One region of the Micromonospora sp. KLBMP9576 genome, then DNA from elsewhere that is predicted to be linked to it. Evidence: riboswitches for the same ligand, from Rfam matches in the RefSeq annotation. Region 1 holds a riboswitch; each other region holds the start of a gene.
The links. Region 1 has a riboswitch for cyclic di-AMP ahead of ACQ452_RS02650 (coiled-coil domain-containing protein). Riboswitches for the same ligand answer to the same signal wherever they lie in the genome.

Region 2: linked by a shared signal. The riboswitch ahead of ACQ452_RS00460 (NlpC/P60 family protein) and the one ahead of ACQ452_RS02650 (coiled-coil domain-containing protein) in region 1 are both predicted to bind cyclic di-AMP.
Region 3: linked by a shared signal. The riboswitch ahead of ACQ452_RS09555 (C39 family peptidase) and the one ahead of ACQ452_RS02650 (coiled-coil domain-containing protein) in region 1 are both predicted to bind cyclic di-AMP.
Region 4: linked by a shared signal. The riboswitch ahead of ACQ452_RS21130 (coiled-coil domain-containing protein) and the one ahead of ACQ452_RS02650 (coiled-coil domain-containing protein) in region 1 are both predicted to bind cyclic di-AMP.

What each region holds. Positions count from the first base shown of each region.
Region 1 covers NZ_CP194567.1:542,589-547,641, reverse strand. Annotated here, with positions in the region: gene ACQ452_RS02665 (DUF305 domain-containing protein) at 1-330, opposite strand, end outside; gene ACQ452_RS02660 (hypothetical protein) at 478-999, opposite strand; gene ACQ452_RS02655 (YibE/F family protein) at 1,282-2,616, shown strand; cyclic di-AMP (ydaO/yuaA leader) riboswitch at 2,783-2,914, shown strand; gene ACQ452_RS02650 (coiled-coil domain-containing protein) at 2,918-3,934, shown strand; gene ACQ452_RS02645 (carbonic anhydrase) at 4,106-4,855, opposite strand.
Region 2 covers NZ_CP194567.1:93,939-98,991, reverse strand. Annotated here, with positions in the region: gene ACQ452_RS00470 (pyridoxamine 5'-phosphate oxidase family protein) at 1-74, opposite strand, end outside; gene dcd (dCTP deaminase) at 153-731, shown strand; gene ACQ452_RS00460 (NlpC/P60 family protein) at 801-1,841, opposite strand; cyclic di-AMP (ydaO/yuaA leader) riboswitch at 1,854-1,988, opposite strand; gene ACQ452_RS00455 (N-acetylmuramoyl-L-alanine amidase) at 2,228-4,249, shown strand; gene ACQ452_RS00450 (NlpC/P60 family protein) at 4,314-5,053, opposite strand, start outside.
Region 3 covers NZ_CP194567.1:2,133,282-2,138,334, forward strand. Annotated here, with positions in the region: gene ACQ452_RS09545 (polysaccharide pyruvyl transferase family protein) at 1-1,108, opposite strand, end outside; gene ACQ452_RS09550 (acyltransferase family protein) at 1,420-2,649, shown strand; cyclic di-AMP (ydaO/yuaA leader) riboswitch at 2,978-3,117, shown strand; gene ACQ452_RS09555 (C39 family peptidase) at 3,350-4,195, shown strand; gene ACQ452_RS09560 (alpha/beta fold hydrolase) at 4,302-5,039, shown strand.
Region 4 covers NZ_CP194567.1:4,822,005-4,827,057, reverse strand. Annotated here, with positions in the region: gene ACQ452_RS21140 (1-phosphofructokinase family hexose kinase) at 1-488, opposite strand, end outside; gene ACQ452_RS21135 (SRPBCC family protein) at 666-1,133, shown strand; gene ACQ452_RS21130 (coiled-coil domain-containing protein) at 1,241-2,314, opposite strand; cyclic di-AMP (ydaO/yuaA leader) riboswitch at 2,328-2,459, opposite strand; gene ACQ452_RS21125 (cation diffusion facilitator family transporter) at 2,613-3,530, opposite strand; gene ACQ452_RS21120 (HelD family protein) at 3,608-5,053, opposite strand, start outside.

The DNA.
Region 1 (5,053 bases):
GTCGTGATCCATGTGCGGCATTCCGGCTCCCGGCGACGGCACCGGCCGCCCCCACGCCGCCAACCAGCCGCTCATGGTCGCGATCTCGGGCGCCTGGGCCGCCTTGATCTCCGTGGCGAGCCGCTTGACCTCCGGGTCAGCCGCGCGGGTCGCGGCCAGGTCCGCCATCTCCACCGCCTGCCGGTGGTGCGGGATCATCATCTGGGCGAACATCGCGTCGGCGTCGCCGAACGCGGCCGCCCCGGTGGCCGTGGCGGCCGGCCCCCCGGTGCCGGGCGCGCCGTGGCCCGGTTCCGGGGACGAGTGGTCGTCGCCGCCGCAGGCGGTCATCGCGAGGGCGGCGGTCAGGGCGGCGCCGGCCAGGGCGGCACGGCGCGCAAGGATACGAGTGGTCACGTCTGAGGCCTTTCGGTGTCGGAACGCAGGCGGCACGACGAGGACGCGGAGCGGCGTGGAGCCGGACCGCGTCGGGGGGTCCTACGTGCGCAGCACCGAGACCGTGGCGAGCCGCAGACCGACCGCCCGGGGCGGCGGGGCCCGGGTCGACGGGATGGCGCCGACCGTGCGACGCCCCGGCGGGCCGACGGCGCGTACGCCCGCCGAGAGCAGCGCGGCGATCAGCAGGGTGACCGCGAAGGCACCCAGCACGGCCAGGCAGACACCCCAGCCGGGCAGTTCCCCGCCCGGGCCGCCGAACGGCAGCAGCCGCTCGGCCGCGCAGCCGCCGGAGCAGCCCGCCACGTCCCGAAGAGCCACCCCGACGGCGTACGGGACGGTGCCGCCGTGCCGGGGCGCGTCCGCGTGCGGGGCGGGCCCGGCGGGCGCGTTGGCGTGCGGGGCGGGCGCGTTGGCGTGCGGGGCGGGCGCGTTGGCGTGGGCGGCCGGATGCCCCGTCGGGTGCGAGTCGTGGCCGATGGTGTGCATCGCGGCCAGCCCGAGCAGCGTGCAGGCGAGCAGCAGGAGCCTCGCTCCCCACGCCGCCGGCACCGTCGTCCGCACACCCGACACGCTAGCGCGTCGGCCCGCCCGCCCGGGCGGCCACCACGCGGGGCGGCACCCGCCCGGGCGGGCGCCGACGGCGGGGCAGCCGGTGGCCCACGCCCCGACACCACGCGCACGACCTGCGCCCGGATACCGGGGTGGCTACCATTCGCCGGTGGCCCTCCGGATCCCGCACCGCCCGCCCCGCCCGCCCGCACGGGCAGCGGAACCGCCCACCCACCTCCGGGTGGGGACGCCGGCCGGCGCGTAACCCACCCCGGATTCGTTGGGAGGCACTCGATGGGCGCCGAGCACACCCACCCCACCCGATCCGCCCCACCGCGGGTGCGGCGGATCCTCGCCGCGACGGTGGTGCCCCTCTTCGTCGCCACGCTGATCGCGGCTCTGGTGCTGTGGCCCGGCGACACGTCGGATCCGGCGGCCGGTGCCGACTCCCCCCGCTACCACGGCACGGTGACGCGGGTGGTGACCGAGCCGTGCCCGCCGGCGCCGGAGATCCCGGAGGGGAGTCCCGACGGCCCGCCGGGCCCCTGCGGCACGGTCACGGCCCGGGTAGACGACGGTCCCGACGCCGGCCAGGAGGTACGCACACCGGTGCCGGCCGGCCCCGGGGCGCCGACCGTCGCCGTGGGCGACGAGGTCATCCTGGTCGTCCTCACCGACCCCGCCGACCCGACGACCAGCACCTACAACATCGCCGAGCACCAGCGCGGCACGCCGTTGATCTGGCTCGTGGCGCTCTTCGCCGCCGCGATCGTCGCCTTCGGCCGGTGGCGCGGGCTGGCGGCGCTGGCCGGCCTGGCGGCGAGCTTCGCCATCCTGCTGACGTTCGTGCTGCCCGGCATCGGCGCCGGAAGTCCGCCGCTGCTGGTCGCGATCGTCGGCGCCGCCCTGATCATGTTCGTGGTGCTCTACCTGACCCACGGGGTGACCGCGCAGACCTCGGTCGCCGTGCTCGGCACGCTGGGCAGCCTGGTGCTGACCGGGGTCCTCGGCACGATCGCCACCGCCGCGACCCACCTGACCGGGTTCGGCAGCGAGGACGCCACCACGTTGTCGATGCTCCAGGCCGACGTCGACCTGCACGGCCTGCTGCTGGCCGGGATCATCATCGGTTCCCTCGGCGTGCTCGACGACGTCACCGTCACACAGGCCGCCACGGTCACCGAGCTGGCGCACGCCAACCCCGGGCTGTCGCGTACGCAGCTCTACCGGGCGGCGACCCGGGTCGGCCGGGCGCACATCGCCTCGACGGTGAACACCATCGTGCTGGCGTACGCCGGCGCCTCGCTGCCGGTGCTGCTCCTGCTCACGGCCGACTCGCGGGCGGTGACCCAGATCCTGACCAGCGAGTTCCTGGCCCAGGAGATCGTCCGCAGCGCGGTCGCCACCCTCGGCCTGATCGCCGCCGTACCACTGACCACGGGGCTGGCGGCCCTGGTGACCACGGCCGGCCGGCGCGGCACGGGCACCGCCGGGGGCGACGCGACAGCGCACCGGCCGGCGGCCGACCGGTCCGAGGCCCTGGCGGCGCTCGCCGGGTCGCGCGCCGGGGAAGCGCCGACCGCCACCGGACGGCCGGGACGGGACGGAACCACGGACACCGCATGGTGACATCGCGCAGCGTGACCATTCGGGACGTCCGTCCTGATAATCGCGTCACTGGTCACCATGCGCTGTTACGAAATAACGCATTTAGTCGGCTTAGGGACGTAGATCCTCAGGCCCGCTCTCGGGTAACCTCGCTGCCGGTCACCGCCGAAGGCGCGCAGCGGCGCCTGCGGTGCCGCCGCCCAATCGCCGCCAGGCGAGCCGGGGACCCAGGCACGTGGGGTGAATCCGCGACAGCGGTAGGGGCCACTTCCGCCCCGAACCCGTCAGCTAACCCGGTCGGCGGTCGATGGAAGGGAAAACTGTGACGGCACCCCTACGCCGCTGGCTGACGCCCGTGGTGGCCGTGTTCGCCGCCCTCGCGGTCCTCGCCGGGCCGCTCCCGGCGGCGGCCGCACCCACCCCGCCCCAGCCCTCCGGGCACGGCGACGACGAGCCCAAGCTGCTCGACGACCTGATCGAGGCCCGGAACCGGGCTTACGTGCAGTCCCAGGCCAAGCTGAAGAAGTCGGAGAAGCGCCAGCGCGAGCTGGCCCTGGAGGTCGGCCGCGCACAGGCGGAGCTGGCGCTCCTGGCCCCACAGGTCAACGAGATCGCCGCCCAGTCCTACCGGACCGGGCGGATCGGCGCGGTGTCGATGCTGCTGGACACCGCCAACCCCGACTCGTTCGTCCGGCGTGCCGCCGCCCTCGACGAACTCAATCTGGTCAACTCGAAGAAGCTCGCCGAGGTGAACGCGGTCAAGGCCCGCGCCGAGCAGGCCAAGCTGGCGGCCGACGCCGAGGTCCGCGAGCAGCAGAAGCTGAGGAACGAGCTGGCCCGCGGCAAGCGCGAGGCGGAGAAGGCGCTCGCGCTGGTCGGCGGCAGGGGCCTCACCGGGGGCAAGGTCGTCGCCGAGTCACCGGTGGCCCGGCAGGCACCGGGCCGGACCGCCGACGGCGACTGGAAGCCGCAGGGCTGCACCGAGAGCGACCCCACCACCGCCGGCTGCGTCACCGCCCGCACCCTGCACATGTACAAGGAGGTCAAGCGGGCGGGCTTCGACCGGTTCGTCGGCTGCCACCGCACCGGCGGGCCGTACGAGCATCCGAAGGGCCGGGCCTGCGACTGGTCGCTGCAGAACCGAGGCTTCGCCCCCTGGCACAACGACGACACCTACCGGTACGGCAACGACCTGACCGCGTTCCTGGTCCGCAACGCCGAACTGCTCGGCATCTACTACGTGATCTGGAACCGGCAGATCTGGTTCCCCGCGACCGGCTGGAAGTCCTACAGCGGTCCCTCGAACCACACGGACCACGTCCACGTGTCACTGCTCTAGCCACGCCCCGCGCGAAAGGGCCGCCCCGCCGACGCGGGGGCGGCCCTTTCGCGTCGTGTTGGACGCGCGCCCGGCAGCGGTGTGCCGTGGACCGTCCGCAGGGCCGCGCCGGACGGCAGGCGGGCAGCCGGCTCGGGTCGTCGGCCCGAGAGCCGCGAGGGCGGCGGTCGGTCAGGCGAGCGCGGCGCTGGCGGGCTCCGCCGGCGCGGGTGCGCGGGCGGGCTCCGCGGCCACCGTCCGCGCCTCGCCGGCCGCCAGCCGGTACGACATGCCGACCACGCCGCAGCGACCGGCGGCCACCTCGGCCGCGAGCACGGCGGACCGGCCCAGCATCGCCTCGACGGTGTACGCGATGTGGATGTCGACGATCCGGTCGATGTCGTCCACACCCTCGGCGGCGGCCCGGCGCAGACTGGGCACCACGGCGTCCACCACGGCGCACAGGTGCCCGACCGGGCGGGTGCCCGTGGCAGCCGCCGTACGGGCCGCCTGGACGGCCCCGCAGGAGTCGTGCCCGAGCACCACCACCAGCGGCGTGCCCAGGACCGTCACGGCGTACTCCACGCTGCCCAGCACCTCGGGGCCGATGGTGTGGCCCGCGGTGCGCACCACGAACAGGTCACCGAGGCCCCGGTCGAAGATGATCTCGGCGGCGAGCCGGGAGTCGGAGCAGCCGACGATCACCGCGAAGGGGTGCTGGCCGTCGGCGACCGCCGCGCGGTGTCCGGCGTCCTGGTTGGGGTGGCGCGGGGCACCGGTCACGAACCGCCGGTTGCCGGCCTGCAACTCGGCGAGCGCCTGCCCCGGGTCGGTGGGGGCGGCCGGCGGCGTGCCGACGGGGACCGGGGCGCCACCCTCGGTCGGCGCCGGGAGCGCGCGCTCCGGGCCCGGTTGGGTGCCTGGTGCTCCGGGACGACTCATTGCCCACCCGCTTCCACACGTGTACGGCCTGGTCACCCGGGCCGACGGCGGACGCGGGCTGCCACCACCGTCACACGCAGCGCAAGGTACGTCAAGATATGCGTGATATGGATTTCATGTGTTTCCGGTCCCTGGCGGCGGTACGGCCCACCCCGCGGGGCCCGCGCCGGCACGAGGGCGTGCAGCGAACTCGCGGCG
Region 2 (5,053 bases), 450 kb from region 1:
TACTGCTGCATGAGGAGGCGGATCCCGTCGGCGAGGCGGGGCTCGTCGACGGCGAACTCGGACCAGGAAGCCATGCGGACATTCTATCGAACAGATGTACTAAGCCGCACTCCGACACGCAGGTCACGCGCGTACCTCGCTAAGGTGTTCGGATGCTGCTCTCCGACCGCGACCTGGCCTGCGAGATCGAGGCGGGCACGCTCGCGCTGGAGCCGTTCGAGCCCACACTGGTCCAGCCGTCCAGCATCGACGTACGCCTGGACAAGCTCTTCCGGGTCTTCAACAACCACCTCTACACCCACATCGACCCCGCACAGCAGCAGGACGATCTCACGTCGATGGTCGAGGTGCCCGACGGGGAGCCGTACGTGCTGCATCCCGGCGAGTTCGTGCTGGCCTCGACGCTGGAGGTGATCTCGCTCGGCGATCAGCTCGCCGGCCGCCTCGAGGGAAAGAGCTCGCTGGGCCGGCTCGGGCTGCTCACCCACTCCACGGCGGGCTTCATCGATCCGGGCTTCTCCGGTCACGTGACCCTCGAGCTGTCCAACGTGGCCAACCTGCCGATCACCCTCTGGCCGGGCATGAAGATCGGCCAGCTCTGCATCTTCCGGCTCTCCTCGCCGGCCGAGCACCCGTACGGATCGGCCGTCTACGGCTCGCGCTACCAGGGGCAGCGCGGCCCGACCCCGAGCCGCTCCTGGCAGCACTGGCGCACCTGGCCGACGAGCTGACCCGCTCGCCCTGAGGCAGTACGGGCCCCTTGCGCGGCCGACGGCGGCGCAAGGGGCCCTCCCGACTGCTCAGCCTGGGCGGCCGTAGCTGTGGATGGGGCCGTCGTCGACCTTCTTCATCTTGATCGGCACCCCGGCGCGCGAGGCGTGCACCACCCAGCCGCCGCCGACGTACATGCCGACGTGATGCAGGTCGCTGTAGTAGAAGACCAGGTCACCCGGGCGTAGCTCGCCCCGGCTCACGGACGCGGTGGCCCGGCGCTGCTGCGCCGCGTTGTGCGGCAGGGAGACCCCGGCCTTCGCCCAGGCGGCGAGCATCAGGCCGGAGCAGTCGTACGAGTTCGGCCCCTCGGCGCCCCAGACGTAGGGCTTGCCGATCTGGGCGCAGGCGAACTTCACCGCGGTGCCGGCCGCACCGCCGGGGTAGCTGGCCGGGCAGGGGGCGGGGCGCAGCGGCCCACCACCGCCGTTGCCGTAGACCCGCAGCCGCAGCTTCTGCAACCGGTCGATCTCGGCGTTGATCTGCTTCTTCCTGGCCGCGAGCTGGGCCTCCGTGCGGGCGAGCTGGACGACCATCTCGTCCAGGGGCGCCTTCTTGCCGGCCAGCCGGTCGCGCAGCACGGTCACCTGCCGCACGTCCTGCTGCTGATGCTGGGCGAACTGGTCGAGCAGTTCGAGCTGCCCCATCACCTCGCTCGGCGAGTGGCTGCCCAGCACGGCGTTCAGCGCGGACAACCGCTCGCCCTTGTAGGCGCGCACGGCGAGCACGCCGACCTTCTCCATCGCCTGGTCGACCTGCGCCTGCAACGGCGTGATCTGGGCGGCGAGCGCGTCGGCCTGCCGCCGCCTGGCGGCCAGGTCCTGCCGGGTGGCGTTGTGCCGTTCGATGATCGGTTCGAGCTTGTTCCAGTCCTCGTCGATCTGCCGCTCGATCTCGGCGACGGTCGGTTCGGCGTGGGCCGCCGTGGCGCCGCCGGTCAGGACGACGGCGAACGCGGTGAGGGCGGCGAGGGCGGTGGTGCGGCGGTGCCAGCGTTGGCGCGGCGCAGCCGTCGTCGGGTCGGCGAGGGCCGACCGGGCGGACGGTGGCCGCGGGGCATGGTGTGCCACCGGGGTCCGTACTCCTTCTTCCGTACCGCCTACCGGGTTAGCTGACGGGTTCGGGCGGGAAGGGACGCCCTACCGCAGGGACTGCGGATTCACCCCGGGGAACCTGGGTCCCCGGCTCGCTCGGGAGCGACTCGGCGGTGTCGGCCGTCATCGCCCTGGTTGGACGGATGGTCACCGGCCCACGGAGGACCAGAGTAGAGACGACAGTCGTCGATCCACAAGCCTCCGGGCCATGACACTCCGTGCCGGTCCCGGTGCGGCGGCGCGCCGCAACCCGGGCGACGAAGATTTCCTTCCTTTTGAAGTGTGCGGTGGAAAGGTATTGACCAAAGCTGGTGAGCGGGGTGAAGGTGACCCCAACTTCGCCCGTCCGAACTGGGGGTTCGATGCACCTGTCAGCGACAACGAGGAGCAGACGCGTCCTGCTGGCCGCCGCCGTGGCTGCCGCCATGGTGACGACGCCGTTCGCGGCCACCGGCCCCGCCGCCGCCGCGCCCGCCACCGACCGGCAGCAGCAGTACGCCGCCGCGGCGGCCGAGTACGGCGTACCGGAGAGCGTCCTGCTCGGGGTCTCCTACCTGCAGTCCCGCTGGGACACCAACGCCGGCACGCCGAGCACCAGCGCCGGCTACGGCCCGATGCACCTCACCGACGCCGAGCACGTCGCCACCCTGCCCGGCGGCACCCACCACGACGAGGGCACCGAGGACCCGCGCGGCGACGACTCCCGGCCCTCCCTGGCCGGCGCGGAACAGCCGCCAGCCGACCCGCCGCCCGCCGAGGCGGCTCTGCGCACCCTCGACGCCGCCGCCGACCTCACCGGCGTCGGCGAGGAGGCACTGCGGACGGACGTCGCCGCCAACATCCGCGGCGGCGCGGCGCTGCTGGCCGCGTACCAGAAGGAGATCGGCGCCCCGGTCGGCGCCGGCACCGACCCGGCGGCCTGGTACGGCGCGGTGGCCCGGTACTCCGGCGCGGACAGCGCCGACGCCGCGGCGGCCTTCGCCAACGAGGTGTACGCCACCATCGCCACGGGCGACAGCCGGCTCACCGACGACGGGCAGCGGGTCACGCTGGCCGGCAGCGCGGTCCAGCCGCAGCGCTCCTGGCTGGACCGGCTGCGCCTGCGCAAGCTCACCCGGCCCGACGGGCTGGAGTGCCCCAGCGACATCTCCTGCGAGTGGATCCCGGCGCCGTACGAGAACTACGGCCCCACCCTGGGCGACTACGGCAACCACGACCTGGCCGACCGGCCCGCGCAGCAGAAGATCGAATACATCGTCATCCACGACACCGAGGGCTACTTCGGCCCCAGCGTCAACCTGGTCAAGGACCCCAAGCGGGTGGGCTGGCACTACACCCTGCGTTCTGTCGACGGCCACATCGCCCAGCACATCAAGACCAAGAACGTCGGCTGGCACGCCGGCAACTGGTACGTGAACTCCAAGTCGATCGGCCTCGAACACGAGGGCTTCGCGGGGCACGGCACCTGGTACACGGAGGCGATGTACCGCACCTCCGCCAAACTGGTCCGCCACCTGGCGCGGCAGTACAACATCCCGCTGGACCGCAACCACATCATCGGGCACGACAACGTCCCCGGCACCGTCGCCGCGAACGTGCGCGGCATGCACTGGGACCCGGGACCGTACTGGAACTGGTCGCACTACTTCGACCTGCTCAAGGCGCCGTTGAGGTCGACCGGCACGCACCGCACGGGGCTGGTCACCATCGACCCGGACTTCGCCACCAACCAGCCGCAGTTCACCGGCTGCAACCGGCAGCCCCCGGGCGTGCCGAACCCGCCCCCGGAGACGGCCCCCTGCCCGCTGCGCGGCTCGTCCGCGCTGGCCCTGCACAACGCGCCCAGCCAGGACGCGCCGCTGGTCAACGACATCGCGCTGCGGCCCGACGGCACCCCCAACACCATGTACGTCTCCGACCACGGCGCCCGGGTGTCGGCCGGGCAGACGTACGCGCTGGCCGAGGTGCGGGGCGACTGGACGGCCATCTGGTACCTCGGGCAGAAGGCGTGGTTCCACAACCCCGCCGGCGCCCGGACCGCCAACTGGGCCGTCGGCCTGGTCGCCACCCCGAAGGCCGGCAAGACCACGGTCCCGGTGTACGGGCGGGCGTACCCGGAGGAGGCGGCGTACCCGGCCGGCGTGCCGTACCAGCCGATCTCCCCCCTGCAGTACACCCTGTCGGCCGGCCAGCGGTACGCCGTCGGCGACGTGCTCCCCGGCGAGTACTACCGGGCCACCACGTTCGACGGCTCCGCCCCGGGTGACCGGACGGTCGTCCGCGGCGACAACCGGTACGTGCAGATCCAGTTCGGCCACCGCATCATGTACGTCAACCGCGACGACGTGAACCTGGTGCCGTCCCCGCTGGGCGCGCCCCGCTGATCCCACCGCACGACGAGGGCCCCCGGTCGATCCGACCGGGGGCCCTCTCGTTGCGCGCTGCGGGTCAGCCGGGCCTGCGGAACCCGGCCACCGGCATGGTGTTGATGCTGGAGACGTTGACCGGCTTGCTGGCCCGGGGCGCGTGCACCATCTTGTCGTTGCCGAGGTAGAGGCCGACGTGACTCAGGTCGGCGAAGAAGAAGACCAGGTCACCGGGGCGCGCCTCGGAGCGCGGGATGGCCTTGCCCTCCTTCCACTGCGCGCCCGTGAAGTGCGTCAGATGGATTCCCGCCGCCTTGTAGGCGTACTGGGTCAGGCCGGAGCAGTCGAACGAGTTCGGGCCGGTGGCACCCCAGACGTACGGGTCGCCGACCTGCGCGCAGGCGGTCCGGATCGCGGTGCGGGCCGCCTCGCTGACCACCCCGTTGATGGTCGGGCACTTCTCCGTCTTGACGGTCGTCACAGGCATCGACGCCTCGAGCTTCTTGATGTCGACGTCGATCTGCTTCTTCTTCGCCGCCAACTCGGTCTGCTGCTTCGTCTGGGTGGCGATCAGCGTGTCGAGCTTCCGCTTCTCCGCGTCGTACTTCTCGCGGACCCTGGTCACGCCCTGGAGCTGCCTGCGCTCGTTGGCGGCCAACCGGTCGAGCAGGGTCAGCTGCTCGGTGAGCGTGTCGGGCTTGGCGGTGAGCAGCAGCGCCCCGATGTCCTGGGACGGGCCGGAGATGTAGTAGCGGGCCGCGAGGTCGCCGACCCGGTCCATCGCCAGCTCGGTCTCCAGCGCCAACGGCTGGATCTTCTTCT
Region 3 (5,053 bases), 1.6 Mb from region 1:
CGCTGTCGCCGTCGGCGAAGGCGTTGCCGAGGTCGTGCTTGGTGAGGAAGGCCAGCATGGTCTCGTAGCGTGACTTGTGCCCGTCGTTGAGCGCCGTGTAGTCCGCCTCCTCGTAGAGTTGCGCGGCGTCGATGTCGGCGGGCACCTCCTTCATCACCCGGTGCGGGATGTCGAAGTACCGGGCCAGTTCGAGGGTGCGCGAGTCGTGCGCGAAGAGGTAGCCGGGCGTGCCGGAGACCAGTGCGGTGATGGTGCCGTGGATCCGGGTGCCGAACGCGAACTCGAAGCCGGAGAGGTAGTCCATCCAGGTCCAGGGGTCGACGAACATCCGCACCTTGTCCTCGGTGAACAGCGGGTGCGAGGTGTGGATCGGGATCTTGCTGGACTTGCCCCGGTCGCCGGGGCGGTCGCCGTAGAGCAGCGTGCCGAGCGTCTTGAGATCCTGCGGCAGGTAGCGCAGGTTCGGGTACCGGGCGTGGTGCCGGGCGATGATCTCCGCCATCGACGCGACGTACGGCGAGACGGTGAGCGCGAGCCGGTCGTCCGGGGCCAGCGCCGCCTTCCGCTTCTCCACCCGCAGGCTGTCGCCGTGCAGGAACATCGACGGGCAGCCGATCACGTCGACGGCGGAGAAGCCCAGGGCGCGCAGGTAGTCGCGGGTGATCTCGCCACGGACGCCGATGCTGTGCGAGCGGTCGAGCACGGCCCGCACGAACCCGGTCACCACGTCGTCGATCGGGCGCAGGTAGTCCCGGTTGCCGTGGACGTCGGTCTGCACGCCCACCCCGAGCACCACCACCGGGATCTTGAGCTGCTCGATGAGCTTCGTCATGGTCGCGACGCGGTGGGCGTAGCTGCGCCGGAAGGCGTTGGCGAGCGGCACCACGTAGACGTCGTACCGCTCGTTGATCATGTCGGCGTCGCGTGGGTCGACCCGGAACTCGGTGGCGGTGATGTCGGCGGTGGCGGTGCGTAGGAGCTTGTGGGCGGCGTGGCTGAAGACGAGGTTGCCGTTGTTCTCGCCGATCCAGTTCCGCTCGTACGTCTCCTCGGGCGAGTAGACGTCGAACGGGCCCTTCTTCGCCCGCATGAGGATCCGCTGGTGCATCCGTGCCCGCCTCTCGTCACCTCGGTTCCCGGAATACTAGCCAGCCTTCGGACGGACCGGAAAACTCCCGCGCGGTCCCCGCAAGGGGGACGAACGGGTCGGACCCACCGGGGGAGACGGTGCTCGCCGGATGGGGCACAACGGACACTCGCGGACGGGACGGAACGGGGCTTCAGGCCCGGCGGGTAGGGTGCCCGGCGGGCGGCGCCGACCGGCGGGCCGCCACGGGGCACCCTCGGGCGCCCGGCGAGGCCGGCCGAGGAGGAGACGTACGTGCTGCTGGTGACCCTGCCGATCGTCGGGACACCGGCATGACGGACGTCGCGCCGGCCGCCCGCCCCGCGTCCCCGGCGAGCCGGCTGCCGTCGCTGACCGGGCTGCGCTGGGTCGCGGCCCTGCTCGTTTTCGGCTTCCACGCCGGGACGATGGGCATCATCGCCGAACCCCGCCACGAGGCGGTGGTGAACTGGGTCTTCACCCTGGGCCTCTCCGGCGTGCAGTTCTTCTTCATCCTCAGCGGCTTCGTGCTGGTCTGGTCGGCCCGCCCGGGCGACACCCGGCGGGCGTTCTGGCGTCGCCGGGTGGCCAAGATCTGGCCGAACCACGTGGTGCTCTGGGTGGCGGCCCTGGCGGTCGCGGCCTGGTTCGCCGACCCGGTGGACCGGTTCGTCGCGCTGGAGAACCTGTTCCTCCTGCAGGCCTGGGATCCCCGGGGTGGCCACTTCTACAGCGTCAACACGGTGAGCTGGTCGCTCTCCTGCGAACTCTTCTTCTATCTGTGCCTGCCGTTGGCGCTGCCGCTGATCCGCCGGGTCCGGCCGTGGGCGCTGTGGGCCGTGGTGATCGCGGTGCCGCTGCTGATCCTGGCGCTCTGGCCGGCCCAGGCCCTGGTGCCGGAGGAGAGCCGCTGGTGGTTCACCCAGATCTTCCCGCCCGTGCGGTCGCTGGAGTTCTGGATGGGCGTGGCCGCCGCCGAGCTGATGCGCCGTGGCCGGTGGCGGGGCCCGGGCCTGCCGGTGGCCAGCCTGCTCTTCGTGGCGACCTGGGTGGTCGCCGCGCAGTGGGTCCGCGCCGAGTTGTGGGCGGCGCTGCTCTCGGTGGCGTACATCCTGATCATCACGGCGGCGGCGGACGCGGACGTGCGGGGCCGGCGCTCGCCGTGGCGGTCCCGGCCGATGATCTGGCTCGGCGAGGTCTCCTTCGCCTTCTACCTGGTGCACGTCCTGGTGATGATCAGCGTGCTGCGGCTCACCGGCGACTGGGGCGTCGGCTTTCCCGGCTGGTGGGGCCTGCTGGTGGTGCTCGGGTTCCTGGTGGTCAACCTGATCCTGGCCGGGCTGTTGCACCGTTTCGTCGAGACGCCGATGATGCGGCTGCTCGGCCCGCGCCGCCCGGCCCGGCCCGCGCCGCCGGGCGGCGGGGGCCCCGGGGCGGGGCCCGGCACCCGCGCGACGGCGGGGCGGCGCGGCGAAGCGACGCCGCGTCCCCGGCCCGCCGGGTCGCGCACCGACCCCGAGTCGGCGTACGTCGACTCGCGCTGAGGCCCCGCACGTCGGCCGGGCGCCGTCGGCGGCCGGAAACCGCCGACCGGTTGCGTGACACCGGTCACCCGGGGGTCGAAACGGTCATCGGGGGCGGCCCCGGTCGATTCCCACCGGGATTTCGGCACGGAAGTCCGCCGCTCGTCCCGTTGTCGCCCGACAGGGGTTCCCGAAACGGTCGTCCCATTGAGTCGCGTCAGTGGCGAAGTGCCCGCAAAAAATGTCTCCCGATCAAGGTTTAACCAGGTGGGAGAGGGTTGGCGGGGATGCCGGGCGGCCAGTAATGTCGGCGCGTCCGGTGCGGTACCCGTTCACCAGGAGGTGACGCCGCGCCGACCCGCCTAATCGTGCAAGACGAACCGGGGACCCAGTGCTTGTGGGGTGAATCCGTGGGCCGCAGGCCCGTGGTAGGGCGCTCTTCCCGCCCGAATCCGTCAGCTAACCCGGTCGGCGGTGCCGGAAGGAGTTCCACCCTCGTGCAGCACCCACCCGCCCCTCGGCCGTCCCGCCGTCTCCACGGCGCCGCGGTGCCCACGCTCGTCCGCCCCCGGGCGACGAGCTGACCCACCGGTCACCGTCACGCGCCCGGCATCCCGGGCGCGTTCCCTGAGTGGTCCACCACCCGCCCGGACACCCGTCCGCGCGGTCGGTCCGCCCTGCCCTCGGCGCGGACCGGCAGCCGCTCACCCCCGCCGAGCCCGTGGAGGAAATCGTGAAGCAACCCCTGAAGCGACAGCTACGTCGTCTCGCGTCCGAGCGTCCGTACCAGCTGGCCGCCGCGTCCGCCGTGGCGTTGGTGCTCGCGTCGGGCACCGGCGCGCTGCTGACCGGAGCCGACGAGGCCCCCGCCGCCGCGCAGGCCCCGGTGGCCGCGGCCGAGTTGCGCGACGACACCGTCGCCTCGCGCGGTCAGGCCCGGGTCGAGACCGCCCCGTCCACCGCCGCCCCGTCCACCGCCAGCGCGACCCCGTCGGCCAGCGCCACCAGCGCGACCCCGACCCCGGACCCGACCCGCGAGCCCGAGCCGGCCAAGGCCCCGGCGTCGAAGACCCTCGACTACGACTACCAGGCCCAGACCACGTACTACAACTGTGGTCCGGCGGCCGTGCGGCACGCGCTCAGCGCCGCCGGGATCGCGCGCAGCCAGGACGCCCTCGGCGCCGGCCTCGGCACCGACGAGATGGGCACCGACTCCGCGCAGGACACCACCCGGGTGCTGAACGCGACCGTGAAGGGCGAGCCCTACCGGACCCGGATGATCCCGGGCGGCGCCGCCACCCCCGCCCAGATGGACCGGCTCCAGGCCGACGTGGTCGCGGCCATCTCCGCCGGGCGGGGCGTCGTGGTGAACGTCGCCGGCAGCGTCACGGACACCGCCGGCGGCTGGCACTCGTTCCCCGGCGGCCACTACGTTGCCGTGGTGGGCTACCGGGACGAGGGGCGGACCGTGAAGATCGCCGACTCGGCGGACCCGGCGGCCGCGTCGTACTGGGTCAGCACCATCGCGCTGGCGAACTGGGCCGCGACCCGCGGCTACTCCGCCTGAGCGACGACACCGCCGGGCGTCGGCCCCCCACCCGGGGGCCGGCGCCCGCTGTCGTGTCCGGGTCACGGCCCTCGCCCCGGCCGGCCCGCGGTGGCACACTGCGCCCATGGCCGACGAGTCGGGTGACCGGGACGGTCGGCGGGTGCTCCTGCTGCTGCACGGCATGGGTGCCACCGGCGACGTGTGGCTGCCCTGGGCGCCGCTGCTCGAGCGCCGGTGGGCGGGGCGCTGGCTCGCACCGGACCTCGCCGGTCACGGCTGCTCCCCACCGCTGCCGCGGTACTCGTTCCCGGCGCTTGCCGCGCGGATCGCCGCGGGGCTCGAGGCGGGCGACCGGCTCGTCGTGCTGGGGCACTCCCTCGGCGGTGTCGTCGGGCTGGCGCTGGCCGCCCGCGGCGGCGGGCTGCCGGTCGACGCCGTCGTCGGGATCGGGATCAAGGCCGTCTGGTCGCCGGCGGAGCTGGCGAAGGCGGCCGACCTGGCCGCCCGGCCGGTGACCTGGTTCGACAGCCGGGACGAGGCGGGCCGCCGCTACCTGCGGGTGGCCGGCCTGACCGGGCTCCTCGCCCCGGACCATCCCGCCGTGCTGGCCGGGCTGCGTCAGGTCGGCGACCGCTGGCGGCTGGCGATGGACCCGGCCGCGTTCGGCGTGGGCGAACCGGACCTCCCCGCCCTGCTGGCGGCGACCGACGTGCCGGTGCTGCTGGCCCGCGGCGAACACGACCCCATGGTCACCGACGCGCAGCTGCACGGGCTGGGCGTGCCGGTCGCCACCCTGCCCGGCCTGGGACACAACGCCCACGTCGAGGACCCGCAGGCCGTCCTGGGCCTCGTCGGGCGCTGAACTCGGGCGACCGG
Region 4 (5,053 bases), 2.1 Mb from region 1:
CAGAGGTCGACCACGACCCGGCTGCCGTTGGCCCCGAGGTCGGCGGCGAAGCGCCGGTAGAGGTCGGCCGGGACCAGCGACGGTTCGTTCGGTCCGCTCAGCACGCTGACCGTGGCGCGCAGCCCCTCGCCGAGCGCCAGGTTGTAGAGCTCGTCCAGCTCGTGGCGGCTGAGCGGCTGGCCGGGCACGTCGACGATCTCGTGCCGGGAACCGTCGCGGCGGTCGTGCACGTACCCGCCGCTGCCGGACTCGCGCAGCACGACCTTGAGGTCCACCCCCTCGCTGACCAGCAGCGGCTCAAGCACCTGGCCGATCTCGCCGCCGAGGGCGGTGCAGAGCACCACGTCGACCCCGAGCGACATCACCATCCGGGCCTGCCAGACGCCCTGCCCGCCGGGGTGCAGGTGCAGCTCCGGCGCCTCGCTGGGCTGGTCGACGGTCACCGTCAGCCGGGGCGTGGGCGCGAAGACCATCACGTGCCCGCTCATCCGTCGTACCCGCCCATACGCCCAGTCCTCGCCAATCGACACTTTTGGGGACAATCCATGAACTGACCGTAGCGGGAGCGGTGCCCGGACGTCCGGACTCCGGGGGCGATCGGCGCGGCGTTGCCAGCACGCCCGGCATACGCGACGATCGGGCGACCATCGACGGTGGGAGACGGCGTGCTCAGGCGGGACTGCTTCAGCTACACCATCCAGGCGCGCTGCTCCGTCGCGCGGGCCGCGGCGTTGCTCGTGGACCTGCGCCGGCAGGAGGACCTGCATCCGCTGATCGTCCGGGTGCGCCGGGTGCCGCCCCGCCCCGGCGCGCGCGCCAGCTACGACATCACCGATCGGCTGCCCGTCGGGCCGGTGCGCCTGACGACCACCTACCGGGCCGACGTCCTCGTCGACGACCCCGACGAGATCGTCACCGTGGCCCGGCAGTGGCCCGCCACGACGGTGCGCAACCACACCCGACTGCGGGCGGAGCCCGACGGCGTGGTCCGCATCGACGTGGAGATCACCCTCGCCGCGCCCGCACCGCTGTTCGGCTACGCGTTCCGCCAGGCCCGTGCCGCACACCTCGGGCTGGCGGCCCGCCTCGGCGCCGCCCTCGACCGGCACCCGCCCGAGCCGTCGACCGACTGACCCCACGACGGCGCCGGCCCCGCTCGCGGCGGACGCGATCGGGGCCGGTCAGGTCGGGCGGTCCGCCCGGTGGCCCGCGTCGTGCGGGGTCACCGGGGGCGCGGGCGTCAGTACACCGACAGGTGCACGTGGTTGGTGTGGTCGCTGGAGGGGTCGCCGTTGGCTCCGCTGTAGGACTTCCACCCGCTGCTCGGCAGCCAGATCTGCCTGTACCAGATCACGTAGAGCACGGCGAGGCGGTCGGCGTTGCCCACGAAGTACGCCGCCAGGTTGTTGCCGTACGTCCGGTCGCCGCCGCTGGCGTCGCCGCCGAAGCCGCCCTTCTGGGCCGCGAAGTCGCAGGCGCGGCCCTTCGGGTGCTCTCCGGAGCCGCCGGAGCGGTGGCAGGAGACGTAGCGGGTGAAGCCGGCGGCCTTGGCCTGGTTGAGCGCGTGCAGCGTGCGTGGGGTGATGCAGCCGTTGGCGGGGGTGGGATCGTTGACGCTGCACGACTCGGAGGGCCAGGAGCCGTCGGAGTTGCGCGGCGCGGCGCGCGCGGTCTTGTTCGAGGTGCCGCCCGGCGAGGTGCCCCCGCCGGCCGACTGCTGCCGCTGCTGGTTGTTGGCGACCGTCAGCGCCCGTTCGGCCTGCTCCTTGCGCTTGGCCATCACGGTGACCTGCTTGCTCTGCTCCCGGATCTCGCCGTCGAGGGCGAGCTTGGTGCGGGCGACCTCGTCGCGGGTCTCCTGGAGCTGACGCAGTGCGCGGTCCTCGTTGGCGGCCACCGCGTCGAGGGCGGCGGCGCGGTCCATGAAGCCGTCGGGGGAGCCGCTGTTGAGCAGGGCGGACGCGACGCTGAGCCGGCCGGTGCGGTAGGCGGCCTCGGCGATCTCTCCGACCTTGGCCGTGCGCGAGGTCATCTCGACCTCGGTGCTCTTGAGCTGCGTGGCGAGCTGCTGTTGCCGCTTCACCGACGTGCCCAGGGCGCGTTTGGCGTCGAGGTAGCCCTTGCTGGCGGCCTCCAGTTGGGACCGCAGGGCGGGGGTGCCGCCCTCCTCGTCCTGGCCGGGTGCCGCCGCGGCCAGGCCGGCCCGGGCGGCTGTAGCCGGGGCGGCGGTGACCGGTGCCACCGCGCTGCCGAGGGCGAGCGTCGTGGCGATCAGGGCCGCCGTACGGGCGGCGCGTCGTCGTACGGGTGCCATCACTGGCATACACGTGTCCTTCCGTCAGCCGCCGACCGGGTTAGCTGACGGGTTCGGGACGGAAGATCCCTACCGCTGACGCGGATGCACCCCACGAACATGGTTCCCCGGTTCGCCCCGTCGGGCGATTAGGCGGCGGCCACCGCCGGCACCGGTGGGTGCCGCCTGGCGGAGGCCGAAGCCGAGCCTACCGGTGCCGGTGTGACAGGGGCAGCCCAGGTGACGTACGGTGCGCGTCTGCTGTCAGTCAAATCCGGCATAAGCCCACAATACTCTCCCAGACTTAAGGTTGTGCTCATTACCACTCGACTGCCTCACAGGCCCCGGGCGACGCTCCGGGTTCGAGTTGCAGCGTGGCGTGCGCGATCTGGAAGTCCTCGCGCAGCGCGGCCCGGGCGGCGGCCAGCACCGCACCTACCTCCGCGTCGGGGGCCAGGCTCAGGTGCGCCGAGACCACCTCCATCCCGGAGGTCAGCGTCCAGACGTGCAGGTCGTGCACCTCGGCGACGCCCGGCACGGCGGCCAGCCGGTCGTGCACCGCGGTGACCTGGAGGTGCTCCGGTGCGGCCTGCACCAGGATCCGCAGGGCGGCGCGGGCCAGCCGCCAGGTGCGCGGCAGGATGAACGCCCCGATCGCGACCGCCACCAGGGGGTCGGCCCACCACCAGCCCGTGGTGACGATCAGCAGGGCGGCCCCGATCACGCCGAGCGACCCCAGGAGATCGCCGAGCACCTCCAGGTACGCGCCCTGGAGATTGATGCTCTCCTTCGCCCCGGCGCGCAGCAGCGCGAAGGCGCCGATGTTGGCGAGCAGGCCGAGCACGGCGACCACAAGCATCGGGCCCGCCAGCACCTCCGGTGGGTCGCCGAAGCGGCGGACGGCCTCGATCACGACGTAGACCGCGACGCCGGAGAGCAGTACGGCGTTGGCCAGCGCGGCCAGCACCTCCAGCCGGTAGAGGCCGAAGGTGCGCTGCGGGTCCGTGACGGCCCGGCGGGTGGCGGAGATCGCGGCGAGCGCCATGCCGATGCCGAGCACGTCGGTGAACATGTGCCCGGCGTCGCTCAGCAGGGCCAGTGAGCCGGTGCGGAAGGCGGCCACCGCCTCCACCACCATCAGGCCGGCGAGCAGCCCGAACGCCGCCCAGAGCCGGCCCCGGTGGCGGTGTGCCGCGTTCGCCACCGACCCGTGATGGTGGTCATGACCTGCGCCCACGCGCCCATCCTCCCTCGGGGGATCCGGATTCGCGTTCAATTTATGCTCACATCGCTATGTGTGCAAGTAAGGGGTCCTCAGTCGATCGGGTCGACGGTGGTCAGCCGCTGGGTGGCCCGGGACAGTGCCACGTAGAGCGTCCGCACCCCCGACCCGGGGTCTGCCCGGATCTCGCCCGGAGCGACGAGGACGACCCCGTCGTACTCCATGCCCTTGGCCTCCAGGCTCGTCACCACCTGCAGGCGCCGCGCGTCCAGCCCGCCCAGCCAGCCGGCCACCTCGTCGCGCCGGGACGCCGGGGTGATCACACCGACCGTGCCCTCGACCTCGGTGAGCACCGTCGCGGTCGCCGCCACCACCGTGGCCGCCAGCTCCGGGTGCGGCACCGTCAGCTCGACCGGGTCGACACCCGTGGAACGCACCGCCCGGGGCAGCGGCAGATCCGGGTGCAGCCGGCGGATCTCGGCCGCCGCCACCGCGAAGATCTCCGCCGAGTTGCGGTAGTTGGTCGTCAGGGTGAAGTGGTGCCGCTTGCGCCGGCCCAACGCCTGGTCCCGGGCCCGGGACAGCTCCTCCGGGTCCCCCGTCCACGCCGTCTGGGCCGGATCGCCCACCACCGTCCACGAGGCCAGCCGGCCGCGCCGGCCGACCATGCGCCACTGCATCGGCGAGACGTCCTGCGACTCGTCGACCACCACGTGCGCGTACTCCCGGTAGTCCTCCGGACGCTCCCGGCCCGCCTCCCGGGCGGCGCGCTGCCGGTCGGCGTAGGTGCTCAACTCGCGGACCCCGCCGGCCAGCTGGTACGGGTCGCGCTTCGCCCGGGCCGGCCGCATCGGCTTGCCGAGCAGCGCGTCCAACTCGTCGAGCAACGCGATGTCGGCGATCGTCAGCCCCGCGGAATCCAGGCTCCGGTACGCGTCGGTCAGCAGCCGGATCTCGGCGCGGGAGAGGATCCCGTCGGCGTAGCGGTGCAGCCGGTCCGGGCGGGCCAGCCAGCCCAGCACGTGCCGGGGGTGCAGCCGGGGCCACCAGGCCTTGAGGAACTCCCGGAAATCCGACCGCTCGGCAAGCTCGCTCTCGAACGCGCGCTGCTCGGGCAGCCGGCCGACGCCCAGCCGCCGGGCCTGCGCCCAGAGCGCCGCGAAGACCCCGTCGAAGCCGACCCGGCGCACCTCGTTACGCCGGGCGCCCCGCGACAGCGCCCGCTCCCGGATGCCGTCCAGCTCGCGACGCTCCAGCCGCAGCAGCGACCCCCGGTACAGCAGGCGCAGCTCGCCCGGGCCGTCCGGCACCGCGTCGCGCGCCGCCCGCTCCAGCACCCGCCGCATCCGCAGCGAGCCCTTGACCGCCGCGACGGCCGGCGAGTCGGCGCGGGTGGCCGCCATGCCCGGGAAGAGGGTGCCCAGCGAGTGCAGGGTGGCGGTGTTCTCGCCGAGCGACGGCAGCACCGAGGCGATGTACTCCACGAAGACCGAGGACGGGCCGACCACCAGGATGCCGCCGCCGGCGTACCGGCCCCG